Regions from separate parts of the Paenibacillus sp. FSL P4-0127 genome, predicted to be linked through region 3. Evidence: riboswitches for the same ligand, from Rfam matches in the RefSeq annotation. Region 3 holds a riboswitch; each other region holds the start of a gene.
The links. A riboswitch is a leader RNA that binds a small molecule or an ion and turns the genes downstream of it on or off. The one in region 3 is predicted to bind cyclic di-AMP.

Region 1 (5,081 bases), 3.7 Mb from region 3:
GGACCGTCGGCAGCAGACGGTACAGCGCGCTGGCCATCTGCGACTCCGTAACATAGAAGCCTTGTGCGGGCACCCGCAGCTTTTCGTACAAGCTCAGGCTTTTTTGCAAATATCTTTGATCCCCGTCCAGATGAAGCACTTTGCCCGGCACTTCAAAATACGCCGGCTCCCCCATCGGGTACCATTCCCCGCCGATGGTCATCCGGTTCCGCTCGGCCAGCTGCTTCCGGTCCAGGGTCAACCGCTTCAGCGACTCCGTCGCCTTGATGCGCGCGCGCTGCGTCGTTTCTCCGGGGGTGTCCCGGTCTATACGGATCAAATCGCTTAAAGGCGCATCCGCCAGCAGCCGGAATTCCGTTCCCTTGATGACCGCTTCGCTCCGCACGATGCTTGCTACCCGGAACGTAACATCCCCGCCGTAAGATTTGCGGACGACCAAGTCTCCCAAATTCGTCAAGTCAATCACCTCTATCCCATGGTATGGGCAAATGGAGGGATTGGTTACTGCGGCGGGCCCCGTTACGGCCGCTTTAATCCTGCCTGCAGCAAGGTGTTGCTCAGCCCCGCGAACTCCGCCAAATCGAGCGTTTCGGCGCGGCGCGACGGGACGATTTCGGCCGCCTCCAGCAGCCGCTCCAGCCGTTCCCGGCCTTCGCCCGGGAAAAACCGGCTTTTCAGATTGTTGGAAATCGTCTTGCGCCGCTGGGCGAAGGCGGCCTGCACCACCTCGAAGAAAAACGCCTCATCGTCCACCGCCACCGGCGGCTCTTTGCGTACCGACAGGCGGATGACGGCGGATTCCACATTCGGCTGCGGAATGAACACGCTGTGCGGCACCGTAAAGACCAGCTCCGGCTCGCTGTAGTACTGAACCGCGATGCTGAGGCTGCCGTAGTCTTTGCCGCCCGGCGAGGCCGCCATGCGCTCCGCCACTTCCTTCTGGATCATCACGACGATATGCTCCAGCGGCAGCTTCTCCTCGAGCAGCTTCATCAGGATCGGCGTCGTCACGTAATACGGCAGATTGGCGACGACGCTAACGCCGCTGACGCCGGAAAATTCGGCGGCAAACAGCGCCTTAAGGTCCAGCTTCAGCACGTCGCCGTGAATGACGCGAACGTGCGGATACGGCTCCAGCACCTCCTGCAGGATCGGCAGCAGGCGCTGGTCGATTTCCACGGCCGCGACCTTGCCCGCTTCCTGCGCCAGCTTCTCTGTCAGCGCGCCGATCCCCGGACCGATTTCGAGCGCCCCTTTAGTGGCGTCGAGACCGGCGGCGGCGACGATTTTGCCAAGGATGTTCTGATCGATCAAAAAGTTCTGTCCCAAGCTTTTCTTAAACGAAAATCCGTACCGCTGTATGATCTCCTTCGTCCGCCGCGGCGTGGACACGTCTTCCCTTATGCTCATGGCCTCTGTACCCCTTCATTCTCCAACTTGGCGAGCGCATCCGCAAACTCCTCGCGGCTGATCCGGAACACCGTCAAACGCTTGTACAGCTGTTTGCCGTTGCAGTATCCGATCCCGAGCAGTTCCCCCAGCACCTTGCGCCGGGCCGCCGCCTCCGGATGCACGATCAGCCCCGCCGTCATCAAGTCTTCCCAATCGATCTGGCCCTCTACTCCCGGCGCCTCGCTGCGCACGCGCGACAAAGCCTCGCGGATCGCTTCCGGGGAGGCGTTTTCGATCCCGATATCGCCCCGCTTCGTCGCATCCGCTTCCCGCAGAAACGCATGCTTGCAGCCGGGCACCCGGTTGGCGATGATCTTACGGATCCGTTCCCCGGCATGGTCGGGATCGGTAAAAATGATTACTCCGCGCCGCTCCTGCGCCAGGGCGATTTTCCGCAGCGTCGTCTCATTGATCGCGGAGCCGCCAGTTTCGATCGTATCCGCCTCCACGGCCCGCTTGACAGCCACGGTGTCATCCCGGCCCTCCACCACAATGACCTCTTTGATCATGTGTCTTCTTCCCTTCCGTTTACAACAAAAAGAAGAGGAACGTATCCTCTTCTTATCCAAGTGTCTTATTCATCATCATAATAGAGGTTGTTCAAAAAGTCATCTTTTTATCACGAAGAAGGCCTTTTGAACACGCTCAAAGTATCTCGTTCCCCGGATAAAGCGATAGCGGGGCCAATTAATTCAATTCCGGTTTTGTCGGACCGATCACGTAAACCGTGCGGCCCTTCTTGCGGCCAAAATTATTAGCCGCCTTTAAGCTGTCGTAATACACGTCGATCTTGTGGCCCTCAATCGCTCCGCCGGTATCCTCCGCTTTCCGGAAGCCGATGCCTTCGATATAGACCCACCAGCCCAGCGGCACAACATCATTGTCCACGGCGATCGTTCGCCCCTCGGTAACGCGGGTGCCGGAGGCCGTGCGCGTTCCAATACCGTCCTCCTCGGAGGAATAAGCGGTGAGCGTGACGTTTTTAAGTATTTTTTTATATTTGAATGAGACTCCGCCTTTTGTTGTCAATCCGCTGACGCTGACCCCGTCCGAGCTGCGGGTCATGCTGGCGGACAACACCGCGGTCGGCTGCTTGGTGCCGACGGCAATGACCTTCGGCTGCGCGGTTTTGGATACCTCTTTGCCGAGCCATCGCTTCGTCACGAATTTGCCGTCCTCGTAAGTTTTCTCCACGGTGTGGACAACCAACCCTTTTCTGCCTTGCTGAACGACCTTGGTTTCACCTTTCGGCAAACTTTCATCGGCCGTTTTGACAACGGTAAACGGTACGGCTTCTTCTTGCTTGACGGTGTGTTTATTAACGCGAACAATTTTGATGTTCATGTTAGTGGAAATTTTGCTGTCCAAAGCGGGCGTTACTTTATCGTCCTGCTTCAGGGTGACGCCCAGTTCGGAAATGGCGCCTCTTACGGTGTTTTTTGTCGTAAAGTCAACTTTGGCCGTTCCATCCACGATGACTTTCACCGGAACCGCCCGTTCGATCACGATCCGGTCTCCGTCCGAAAGCAGGCTCTCGAGCGGACGCGATACGGTGTCTTGCGGCGCAAGCTTAACGGATTGTTCCTCCAGCAGGTGCGCCACCTTCGATTCCGTCGTTTCCACCGACCGAACCTTTCCATCGATGACCAGAGATACTTGTTTACGCTCCTGACCAAACGCCCCAATCAGGATGATGATGATTACTGCGATGCTCAGTACGCCGACAAGCGTAATCTGACGAAAATTCTCATGCTTCCATCGCAATGCGTAAGACATGCTGGATGAGCGTGATTCATGGGTCTCCCCGTTTCGGAAAATGCCCATTTCTTCCGTCCTCCTTCATAGTCCCGCCGTAAGGTCGATGCATGATACGGTTGACGCGACTACAGTTCTTGTTTACGAAACGCGCTTTAGAGGTTGTTCAAAAGTCATCTTTTGATCACGAAGCAGACCACCCTGACTTTTGAACTCAAATATAAACAAAGCCGCGCATTTCGCACCCTGCCCCAGTCTTTATCGGCATTTGTCACCTCCTGTTTATCAACAGTATGACGACCCTATTACTTTTATTCAAAACAAAAGAAGCCCAAAGAAAGAGTTAGAGGAACTCCCTTCGTGGCTTCCTGATTGTCTAGGTGTAATAGGCTGCACGAGTTACCTCTCTTGGTACGCTTACGAGGTTAGCTGTCGGGTTCGGACGAAAGAGAGCCGCCCTTTCTCAGTTCGTTCGCTCATGGCGCAACGACCTCGAATTCACCCCTAAGACCCTGAAAAGGAATCATTTGCAAACCTGGCCGGCATCAGCCGATCCATGTTTGCGCCGGTTCCCCCGTTCTCCATGCGGAGACTCAGCGAGACTGGTTCACGGAACCAAGTTATCGAACGGCTCGTCAAGCTGAAAAATGAGCCGCAGCGATTACTGAAAAAATTCTATCCTGTTTGGATGCATGTTGTAAAGAACCAATCAACCACGTTTTTTTAAAAAAATGGTTAAAAAAATGTAATAAACATGCTGTTTTGAGTTAAAAAGCATTAATCTTTCGTTTATCCTCATTTTTTCAGCGGTTTTTCTCCGTTATGCTTGGTATTCCAAATCGTTCCAGTGCATTTCGGGTGGTAATTTCGGCGATTTCCTCAAAAGAGACCCCCTTCAGCTCGGCCGCCATTTCGGCTACCAAACGCACGTGGGCCGACTCGTTCCGCTTCCCACGAAATGGATGGGGAGTTAAATAAGGGGAATCGGTTTCGATCAGCAAACGGTCCAGCGGCGTTTTGGCCAGGACCTCTTTGGGCTGCTTTGCATTTTTGAACGTAATCGGCCCGCCAAACGATAAATGAAATCCCAGATTTAGACACAATTTAGCAATTTCCCAGCTGCCGGAGAAGGAGTGCATCACCCCTCCGACTTCATTCGCCTTTTCCTCGCGCAAAATCCGCACGACATCCTCATGTGCGTCGCGGTTATGAATGGAGATCGGCATCCCCAGACTGCGGGCCAACCCGATCTGCTTACGGAACACCTCGTGCTGCACGTCTTTGGGCGACGTGTCCCAATAATAATCAAGGCCGATTTCGCCGATAGCCACCACTTTTTCGTGCTTGCAAAGCTCGGCGACCCAATCCAAATCGCCTTCCTTCATCGTGATCGCATCCTGCGGGTGCCAGCCGACGGCGGCGTAAATGAAATCATACGTTTCCGCCAGCTTCATCGTCGACGGAATCGTTTCGCGGTTAAAGCCGATGTTGATCATGCGCGTAACCCCCTGCTCTATCGCGCGCTGAATCACTTCCTCCCGATCCTCGTCGAACTGCGGGGCGTCCAAATGCGTATGTGTGTCGAATAACATGGTCGTATCGTTCCTCCTAACGTGCTTGTTCGAATATTTGGGCGATGTCCGGCGGCAATTGATCCCGCACTGCGTGTAATTTATTATCCGGATAATACAAATGGTATTTGCCAAGCTGCAGCCCGCTGATCGAGCGGACGATGTCCGACACTTCGGAAATTTCCCGCAGCCGCTCCTGCCGGTCCAGCAGCAAAATCTGCTTCCCCGCGGCGGCTTCGTCCGGACGGAACACATCATACGGCAGATCGGTCGGAAAATCAATTTCCAGGTCATATTCGGGAT
Region 2 (5,081 bases), 3.8 Mb from region 3:
CAGCTCTTCCGGCGTGCGCTCCCACCACTCGGCGTTGGTATCGATCAACAGGTTTTTAAGCGCCGCTTTTTGCGCCGCCGTCAATCCCTCCAGGATGACCCGCCGCTTCAGGGCGTAGTCCATTTTATTGACGTGGTCGGCAAGGATTTTCCAGCCGCGCCGCGCCTCTGTATCGATCCACATCTCGCAGGCGGTCATCCCGCCGTAAAATTGCCCTTCCGGTCCGCGGTCGACCGCGACCCAGACGATCCAAACCTGCCGTCCGTTCGGGACATCCTCCCGGTTCATCGAAAATTTGATGCCTTTTTCCACCTTACTTTTGGCGTGCATCGCCCCGACATCGATGTACGCTTCATCGCCGTCGATGATGACCGGTGACATGCTGTTCAAATCGATGGAGCCTGCGCCAAAACCTTTATGCTTACTTTTCTCATCGTTGCTGATGATATTCAGGGCGAAAATTTTTTTACCCGTTTTTGGTGATTGATCCATAATGTCCTCCATTATTCGTGAATCTGGGGCCTTATTGATTAATTCAATTTTAGCTAATAATCTGCCAAAAGCAAACATATACATGCTGTAGATGCTTGTCAACGGGAGGTATCCATTGTATGACCCGACGTACTAAGATCTATGGCATTTCCATCCTTGCTTTGTGTTTAATTCTCGGAACGGCTGGGTATGCCCTCCACGCGGGCCCGGAAAATGCGGCTTCGTTCGCCCCGGAAAAGGGCAAGCCCAAGGTCGTCCAAAAAACCGGACAAACCCCGGCCGCACCGCAGGCCGAAAGCATTCAACAGCCGAAGGCGGAGGTGCTCAGCAACCGGGTCGCCGAATACCACATCGACGTTGCGCTTAATGAACGGGACGGAACGCTTATCGGCACGGAGACGTTGACATGGACCCATCCCGGAAAAAAAACGGTCAACGAAATTTATCTGCACTTGTACCCTAACGCCTTCTCCTCACCGGACACCACGTTTATGAAAGAATCGGGCGGCAAGCTGCGCGGAGATATCATGCCTAAGGACGGCTGGGGCTCCATGGAAATCACCGAACTGCGGACGACGGACGGCATTTCCCTGCTCCACCGGCTGCAGTATGTGCAGCCGGATGACGGCAACGCGAAGGACAAAACTTTGGCCAAAGTCCGTCTGCCCGTAGCGGTTCAAGGCGGGGAAAGCCTTACGTTGAAGATGAAGTTCACCGTCAAGCTGCCGAAGGTTTTTGCGCGGATGGGGACGGCGGGGAATTTCGTGATGGCCGGGCAGTGGTTTCCGAAAATCAGCGTGTATGAGCCTGCGGGCACCCGGGGGCGCGCGGCGGAAGGCTGGAATCTCCATCAATACCACGGAAATTCCGAATTCTATGCCGACTTTGGCATATACAGCGTGAGAATTAATGTGCCTGAAGCCTATACCGTTGCCGCTACCGGATTTCAGACGAAAAAAGCCGCCGTCAAAGGCGGACGGAAAACGGTGCAGTTTTACGCCGACGATGTTCATGACTTCGCCTGGGCAGCTTCCCCCGATTTCATTTACGCGGAAGAGCCGTTTTCCTCCTCCGAGGTGCCGGGCGTGCGGATCAAGCTTTACCTGGACCCCGCCCATCAGGATTTGAAAGAGCGCTACTTCTATGCGGCCAAATCGGCTTTGTCCAATTTCAGCAGGTGGTACGGACGGTATCCTTATTCCACCCTGTCCATCGTGGTGCCCCCCGCGGACGGAAACGGAGCCGGCGGGATGGAATACCCGACGCTTGTGACCGCTTTTGGCGCTAGCGGCGATTCTCCCGGTTACGATGAGCTGGAGCGGACGGTCATTCATGAAATCGCGCACCAGTTTTTTTACGGCATGATCGCTAGCAATGAATTTGAAGAGGCTTGGCTGGATGAAGGCTTCGCTTCCTATGCGGAGGACAAATTAATGGAGCAGGAGTTCGGCATCACCCCGGCGCTCCCGATCCAGGCCGCCCTGATTTCCTCACCGGCTCCGCTGACCCAGAACGCCTGGAAGTACGGATCCAGCGACGGCTATACCAAAAATGTCTATTACCGCGGCAAGCTTATTTTGCTCGATATTGAACGCCAGGTGGGAAGCAAAACGATGAAGCGCATTTTAACGGTATACGCCCACAAGTACCGCTTTAAACATCCAACGACGGCCGATTTCCAGCGGGTGGTCGAACAGGTCACCGGGCGCAGCTGGAAAAACTATTTTTCGCAGTATGTATACGATGGCAAAATGGCCGACTTCTCCGTCGACAAAATCACGGTGAATCCGCTCCTCCAGGACGGGACCGCCGTTTACGAATCCACCGTCGTCATCTCCCGCAGAGGGGCGACCTATCCGAAGGTACCCTTGCAGTTCACGTTCAAGGACGGCCATACGGTGCGAAAACAATGGAGAGGCGAGGACAGCCGCGTCGAGCTTAAACTGCAATACAAGGAACCGCTTGCTTGGGTGCAAATCGATCCCGACTATTCGCTGGTGGTCGAAAACAAACACATCAACAATTATTTGAAGACGGAAGTACCCGAGCCCCTTCTTTCGCGCTCCAATATGAGCGTGACCAAGCTGCTGGAAGCCCTGCTCGGAACACTTATATGGTAAACGCCGGCAGAACTCAGCTTATGCTTCTGAAGTAGTTTTGCTCGAAGCATATCGAGTAAAGCAACGCTCGCAAAACTTTTAAGAGGTGAAAATATGACTTATGTGCGTCAGGGGTGGAGCCTGCTGAAAAGCCAGTTTCCCTCCGTCATCATTTTGTTCCTGTATCAACTGCTGTGGGGATTGTTTTTGTACCGCCTGGTCGATACCGCCGTTACCGCGCTACTGCAAAGGCATCCGGATCCGCCGCCCACGCAACTCAGCCGAATTCTGTTCCTGCTGGAAGGGCGTATCCATTTGGGGAGCAATCCGGACGTCCGCCTCTATTTAGGATTGCTGATCGGCATGGCGGTCCTACGCCTCCTGCTCACGCCTCTTATTCAAGCGGGAATTCTATACGGGCTTGTCCCCTCCGAGAGCCGTGGACACGGACTGCCGTTGTTCCGCGGAATGAAAGAATTCTGGAAGCCGGTTGTCCTGTTTTATGCCATTGAACTTATTTTAATCATTATCCCGGCCTTCTGGGTTATTCCCAAGCTCCTTGTTTTATGGCCGCATCTGCTGGGGGCCGGAGGACAGATGGCCCCGCTGCTGAAGGGTCTCATCTACATCCTGGGCTGGTTCGTATACGGCTGGCTGGTGAGACAATGCATTCTCTACGTACAATTTGGGTACTTGTTCAAATCAAGCGTCTGGGGTTCCCTCCTCGTCTGCTTCCGGCACCTTCTTCAGGGCATCGGGATCTCCTGCATACTGGGCGCATTCGGGCTGGGCGTGTTCCTGCTGTTCGGAACGGTCTCCTGGATCTGGACCGGAATGCTGGCGCTGATCCTCCAGCAAACCTATCCTCTCTGTCGCAGCGCTTTTAAAATTTGGCAGGTCACCTCGCAATATCGCCTCTGGCAGACAAAAACCGAGAAAAGTTAAAATTTTTTCATCTCTCTGAAACCTTTACGGCACAAGGCCTCCGCGACTTTGCGAAGGCCTTGTGTCAGGTTTTCCCCTCTTAGTCTCGCGAATTAACCATTGCCAAATGATCCCTGTCTTTGTTAAAATAACAGCAACACAATTTCAGTAACAGTTTTGTAATTATTTTTGTCATCTTTGGCAGGAAAATAGCAAGTTACGTCGAATAAGTCTTATCAGGTGAGAAATCAAAGCCGAATTCCCTGCGCCGGGGAAACGGGGGAACCACTTTGGGTGAATTGATCTCGTAAGCGAGGGATCATAGGGAACCTTCAACCGAATCCTTAAGCTAACCTCGTAGGCATTGGAAGGAGCATAATTCTTGAAAAAGCGTTTGACCGTAACAGCAGTAAGTTTTGCATTGCTTTTCACGATCGGAACCGGCAGCGTTTTCGCGGATTCCAAACTGGACAGCGCCATTGAAGAAGGCCTCGGATCTCCTTACTCCGCAGGCGGAACAACAACGTCCGGTTTTGATTGCTCCGGATTTACGATGTATGTATTTAACAAGCTCGGCATCGATCTTCCTCATCAATCGGGCTCCCAATTTGAGATGGGAACAAGCGTTTCCAAGGATGAATTAATCGCAGGCGATCTGGTGTTCTTCAACACTTCCGGCGATGGCATATCTCATGTTGGTATTTATGTCGGCGACGGCAAATTTGCGCATGCCTCTTCTTCCAAAGGAGTTGTCATCAGCAAACTGAGCGAAAGTTACTACGAGAAGCGGTATGTTGGAGCTAAGCGCATTATGAGCTCCGAGAAATTTGAAGCTGTGACAGCCGAACAGTAGTCGCAATCCATAACGAATTCGACAAACCCGCAGGGATGATTGGGATACCACGTCTCCTGCGGGTTTTTCCTGTCTACGGATGATCCCCCTTAGGAATCAATACCCAGATCACTCCGCTCCTCACACAGGCCAAAAGCATCCTTTTTGCCGGGAAACTTGCCAATGTTGGCCCACTTTGGTAAAATGACCAACAGAAATAGTAACAACTTTGTAATTTTTGTTGTGACGTCGTTTTTGGGTGCATACTACATGAAACTGCCGAATTCCCCGCACCCGGGAAACGGGGGAACCACATCAGTCAGGGTGAATTGATCCCGCTTCAAAGGGATCATAGGGAGCCTTCAACCGAATCCTTAAGCTAACCTCGCAGGCCTTGGAAGGAGTTAGACATCTTGAGAAAGACTTTAGCAGCAGCGGTAACGAGTTTGGCTCTATGTTTCAGTCTGGGAACGGGAAGCGCCTTTGCGGACGAGCAGGAAACGTCGCTCTCCAACATCGTCAATTCCGTGTACGGCACGCCTTACAAATACGGCGGCACCAGTACGGCCGGATTTGATTGCTCCGGGTTTACGCGGTATGTGTTCGAACAAATGGGCGTTACGCTTCCTCGCGTATCCACGGCCCAATACAAGGTAGGAACTCCGGTATCAAAAAGCAAGCTGCAAGCCGGCGATCTTGTCTTCTTTAACACCCTGGGTGGCGGAAAAGTATCG
Region 3 (5,081 bases):
ACCGGAAAACGAAGACGAAGGTTACGTGATCGGCGTGAAGAAAGGCAACAAGGAGCTGTTGGATCAGGTGAATTCCACGCTGGACCGCTTGATTGCCGACGGCAGCATCGATAAGTTCGTCACCGAAGCGAGTGAACTGGCTGAGAAATAATGGCGGATTGCAACCTGCAGAAAATAGCGAAGCCCATTTCGCTATTTTCTGTTTTTTTGCGTAAGGGTTTGAGGTAAACGAGGAGGAATGAAGGCTTTATGAATTTGATTTCGATGTTTATGGAATACCGAAGTTATTTTCTCGCCGGTGTGCAGTATACGCTGCTGCTGGCGGCGATCAGCGTGGTCTGCGGCTTTTTCCTGGGGCTGATCATCGCACTCTTGCGCATGTCTCCTTGGGGGATCGTGCGTTTTCTCGGCCATGCCTGGGTGGAATTCTTGCGCGGCACGCCGATGATGGTGCAGCTGCTGATCATTCACTATGGGTTTGCGTTTATGTTCGACATCAACTTTTCGCCGATCCAGTCCGGGGCGATTACACTGTCGATCAACAGTTCGGCTTATTTGGCGGAAATATTCCGCGCCGGCATCCAAGGCGTGGACCGCGGGCAAGGGGAGGCCGCACGATCGCTTGGGATGACCAAGGGAATGGCGATGCGGCATATCATCATCCCCCAAGCGATCAAATCGGTGCTTCCCGCGATCGGCAACGAATTCATCACGATCATCAAAGAATCGTCCATTGTATCGATCATCGGGACGGCCGAGCTGATTTTCCAGGCGCAATCGGTCGTGACCATTACGTACGACGGCATGACGCCGTACCTGATCATCGCGATCATGTACTTTATTTTGACATTTACGCTGTCCCGTATTTTGGGCGTGTTCGAAAGGAAGTTGAAGACCAGTGATCACCGTTAAAGGTTTGCATAAAAAATTCGGCCAATTGCACATTTTGAAGGGGATCGACCTGGAGATTTCCAAAGGCGAAGTCGTCGTCGTCATCGGCCCCAGCGGCTCGGGGAAAAGTACGTTTCTGCGCTGTCTGAACCTGCTCGAGGTTCCGACGGAAGGCGAAATCCGGTTTGAAGGCGAATCGATTACCGGGAAGGGCCACAACATCAACAAAACCCGGGAGAAAATGGGCATGGTGTTTCAACATTTCAACCTGTTCCCGCACAAAACGGTGATCGACAACATTACGTTGGCTCCGGTTCGCGTGAAAAAAATGGAGAAAAGCTCAGCGGAGAAGATCGCCGTTGAACTGCTGCGGACGGTCGGACTGGAGGATAAGCGGAACGCGTATCCTGCCCAACTATCCGGCGGACAGAAGCAGCGGATCGCGATCGCCCGCGCGCTGGCGATGGAGCCGCACGTCATGCTGTTTGACGAGCCTACTTCGGCGCTTGACCCGGAAATGGTCGGCGAGGTGCTGGACGTGATGAAGAGCCTGGCGGAACGGGGGATGACGATGGTCATCGTCACCCATGAAATGGGCTTTGCCCGCGAGGTCGGCGACCGCATCCTGTTCATGGATCAGGGCGTGATTCTCGAGCAGGGGACGCCGCAGCAGGTGTTTGGCGCGCCGCAGCACCAGCGCACGAAGGATTTTTTAAGCAAAGTGCTGTAGTGCCTTTAAGCTAGTATCCTCATATGTTTTTATTTCACTTCACCATATTTTTTCTTCTGATATCAAGTGAACTCCTCTTAATTTAGCAGAATCCTGCTTTCGAGGAGTTCACTTTTAATTCGTAAACTCGACCTCGTTTTCTCTATTCAAGGCGTCTATATATGAAATGCTGTTACCTCAGCTCAAGACCAGTCGAAAGATCAATGCTGAAGGCCACTTCAGAAGTTTTTTAGCTCAAAAATCGAGATCGGTGCTTGAAGAAATAAATGATGACTTTGGCTCTATTGATTCCAGGATGACGGACTGAGGTGGCTGTCTATAGCGTTTGTGTCTTGGTGTTCCTGCCTTGGTGTTCCTGCCTGCTGCCTGCCTTTGCACGATTATCCCCTTCTTTCAGGAGCAGGGAGCAGGGGGTGGGGGTTAGAGCAAGGGTTCCAAAAAAGAGAGAACAAAAAAACAAAAAAAGGGGGAAAAAATGAGGCGGTTCAGGTGAGATTTTTGGCTTGATAAGAGAACGCGTGTTTGGTATAATGAAATAAATGGAATTTATGTTCGTGTATTCTTGATTCGGGGGCGAGCGAATATGGAAGTCAATACGGAAACGGAACTTCAACCATTCAGCAGCCGTTTTAACAGCGAGCAGGACTGCATGGAGGCGCTGATCGCGATGAAGTGGCCAAGCGGCTTCGTCTGCCCGCGCTGCGCTTACACCCGGTGCAGCCGTCTGTCTTCCCGGCATATCCCTTTGTTCGAGTGCGGAAAGTGCAAGCATCAAACATCTCCTTTGGTCGGCACGATTTTTGAAGGAACGCATCTGCCCTTGCTCAAGTGGTTCGAGGCCCTGGATTTATTCCTGCTCCCGGGCGGCATCTCGGCGCTGCGGCTGAGCAAGGTGATCCGGGTCACCTACAAAACCGCCTGGTCGATGCTGCACAAAATACGTCATGCCGTGGGGGAGTTCGATGCCCGGGAGCTGCTCTCCGGAGACGTGAAGGTGAACAGCGATCAGTATGGGCGTAATCCGTCCCGGTGTCAGCTTTCGCATCCGTACGCCTCGGCGGTCGTAGCGGGATGCACGGTCACGGAGTCGGGCGAGCCGGAGCAGGTCAAAATCCGCCTGGTGCCGCATAAGCGGGGAGGCGAAAAGAGGGCAAACCGTCGCGATCTAACCGTGTTTATTGGCGGGCATGTGGATGTCCGTACATCGGCGGTGCAGTTGTTCTCTCAGGCCTTTCGGCTATATGCGCCCTTGCGGAGAGTGGTGAGAGAGGCGTGGGAATCGCTGAAGGGTACGTATGGAGCCTTGGGACTGAAGCATCTGCAGGCGTACCTGAACGAATACACCATACGCCGCCGGCTGCGCCTGTCCGGAGGACTGCCCGGAGCGGAAGAAACGCTGCGGCAGAAGTTGCTGCGCATGTGTGTGGCAATTCCGGCGATTCCTTACCGCCGGCTGATCGCACGCCAACCGAATCAGTCCCTTGCGGCTGCAGCCTGATAGAAATGATTGAACGCTACGGACATTGCACAAACGGATTCAGACTGCAGCAAGATCACGGTTTTTTCTTTTTTTCCGTTGTCTTGCCCCATTCTCCCGTCAGGTCTGCTTCACTTCACTTCTCCTAAACCTTCTTTTCCCGAACCTGGCTAATGATCTATGAACAGATTTATTGATCTCGAACATATCTGCTTTTCCCAAGCATATCTGCTTCTCCCGAACAACACATCTTCTTCTCTGCTTCCTGATCAAACGGGATAATCGTGCAAAGCCGTCCGGACAGCGGATGTTAATCTGCCGACCACCCCACCGGCCTTCCCTTTCCTCAAGATTGGCTAGAAGCTTGTTTGTACGTTACAACATGATGAGTTGTTACTTTTTTTACATGATTCCATAAATAAATAATAGCGGCAGAATGCGGGTTTGCGCGTTTTGGATACTATTTCCTGTCCAATTGGTTACAAAATTGTGATATATTCAGATAGCCAAAACCTGCCTCGGCAGGTGCGGGGGATGATTCAGCGAATAACGGAACGTTAAACGAAACGTGACCGGTTTTCTTGGGGTGAAGCGCTCGCATTGGGCGCCGGGGATAATCCTTTTTCCCGAATCCGACAACTAACTCCGCAGGCGTATAAAAGGAGGAAGAACAGCATGAAAAATCTCTTATTCTCGAAGATTGCAAAAACAACGTTGGTAGCCGCAAGTTTGGCGGCGGTTTTACAGACGGTACCTGTGCACGCGGATGCGGTACATACGACGGAAGAAGGAGATACCTTCTATCTGTTGGCCAAAAAGTACGGAGTCGGCTTGGAGCAATTGATGAACGCCAATCAGGGGATTGATCCCGGCAATATATACGAGGGGCTGAAGTTGATGATTCCGGAAATGGAGGCTCCCGAAGCGAAAGCAGCGGCGCCGGAATCGAACCAGGCTCCCGCGGCAAAGACGATGAAAGCCGACGCGGTGTCGGGGCCGACCGTATTGCCGTCGGACAAAGTCGTCGAAGCCTGGGGCAAAACGTTTAATTATTCCCATACGATTCAGGTGAAAGCATCGGCATACTCGGCGGCCGCCGACGAAAACGGAAAATGGGGCGCGGTCGATTATTTCGGAAACCCGTTAAAGCTGGGCACGATCGCCGTCGACCCGGACGTGATTCCGATGGGAACGAAGGTACTGGTCACCGGATATAATCATGATGGCTTGCCGAAGCAGGCGTTTGTGGCCACGGCCAGCGATCAGGGGGGCGCGATCAAAGGCAACCGCATCGACATCTTCATTCCCGGCAGCGTCAAATCCGTCGAATCGTTCGGGTTTCAGGATGTCACCCTGTACGTGTTGAAGTAAATTCGTTTGCTTATATGTAGATCCAGTAAAGAAAGTGCGAGCGCTAGACCATTGGGTCTGATGCTCGCGCTTTTCTTTTTTATCTATACTTCGCCGTATTTAGCAATTCGGCCAAATCGACAAACTGGTAACCTTTGTCCCGCAGCGTTTGGATAATGTCCGGCAAAGCTTGGATCGTACCGTTTAAATTGGATCCTACTCCGCCGCCGGCATGAAAAAGAACGATCGAACCGGGCTCTATGGCGCCGAGCACGTTGTTTTCGACCTTGGATTTGTTCAGCCCTTTCCAATCCAGCGAATCCACGTTCCAGTTGACGATGGTGTAGCCGTTTTGCTTTGCCCATTTAATTTGCGGCTCCCGGATTTCGCCGTAAGGAGGACGGATCAGCTTGGGCCGGTACCCGGCGGTTTGCTGAATGATTTTTTCCGTACGCAAAATTTCCGTTTGAAATTGCTTGAGCGACCGTTTTCCGAAATTCGGGTGGCCAAAGGAGTGATTGCCGATCAGGTGGCCTTCCCGGCGTATCCGTTTTACCAGGGCAGGGAATTTTTTGGCCCGGTTGCCGACAATAAAAAAGGTCGCCTTCACACCTTCCTTCTGTAAAATGTTTA

Region 1: another riboswitch for cyclic di-AMP. It lies ahead of NYE74_RS03030 (3D domain-containing protein); the one in region 3 lies ahead of NYE74_RS20070 (3D domain-containing protein).
Region 2: another riboswitch for cyclic di-AMP. It lies ahead of NYE74_RS02600 (C40 family peptidase); the one in region 3 lies ahead of NYE74_RS20070 (3D domain-containing protein).

What each region holds. Positions count from the first base shown of each region.
Region 1 is NZ_JBBOWY010000001.1:705,791-710,871, forward strand. It holds gene yabG (sporulation peptidase YabG) at 1-457, opposite strand, end outside; gene rsmA (16S rRNA (adenine(1518)-N(6)/adenine(1519)-N(6))-dimethyltransferase RsmA) at 520-1,410, opposite strand; gene rnmV (ribonuclease M5) at 1,407-1,961, opposite strand; gene NYE74_RS03030 (3D domain-containing protein) at 2,140-3,276, opposite strand; cyclic di-AMP (ydaO/yuaA leader) riboswitch at 3,606-3,816, opposite strand; gene NYE74_RS03035 (TatD family hydrolase) at 4,011-4,799, opposite strand; gene NYE74_RS03040 (HD domain-containing protein) at 4,816-5,081, opposite strand, start outside.
Region 2 is NZ_JBBOWY010000001.1:607,440-612,520, forward strand. It holds gene NYE74_RS02585 (YwhD family protein) at 1-492, opposite strand, end outside; gene NYE74_RS02590 (M1 family metallopeptidase) at 612-2,612, shown strand; gene NYE74_RS02595 (hypothetical protein) at 2,706-3,536, shown strand; cyclic di-AMP (ydaO/yuaA leader) riboswitch at 3,758-3,894, shown strand; gene NYE74_RS02600 (C40 family peptidase) at 3,898-4,368, shown strand; cyclic di-AMP (ydaO/yuaA leader) riboswitch at 4,615-4,756, shown strand; gene NYE74_RS02605 (C40 family peptidase) at 4,761-5,081, shown strand, end outside.
Region 3 is NZ_JBBOWY010000001.1:4,435,248-4,440,328, reverse strand. It holds gene NYE74_RS20090 (transporter substrate-binding domain-containing protein) at 1-151, shown strand, start outside; gene NYE74_RS20085 (amino acid ABC transporter permease) at 250-912, shown strand; gene NYE74_RS20080 (amino acid ABC transporter ATP-binding protein) at 899-1,621, shown strand; gene NYE74_RS20075 (transposase) at 2,205-3,119, shown strand; cyclic di-AMP (ydaO/yuaA leader) riboswitch at 3,593-3,768, shown strand; gene NYE74_RS20070 (3D domain-containing protein) at 3,774-4,469, shown strand; gene NYE74_RS20065 (polysaccharide deacetylase family protein) at 4,549-5,081, opposite strand, start outside.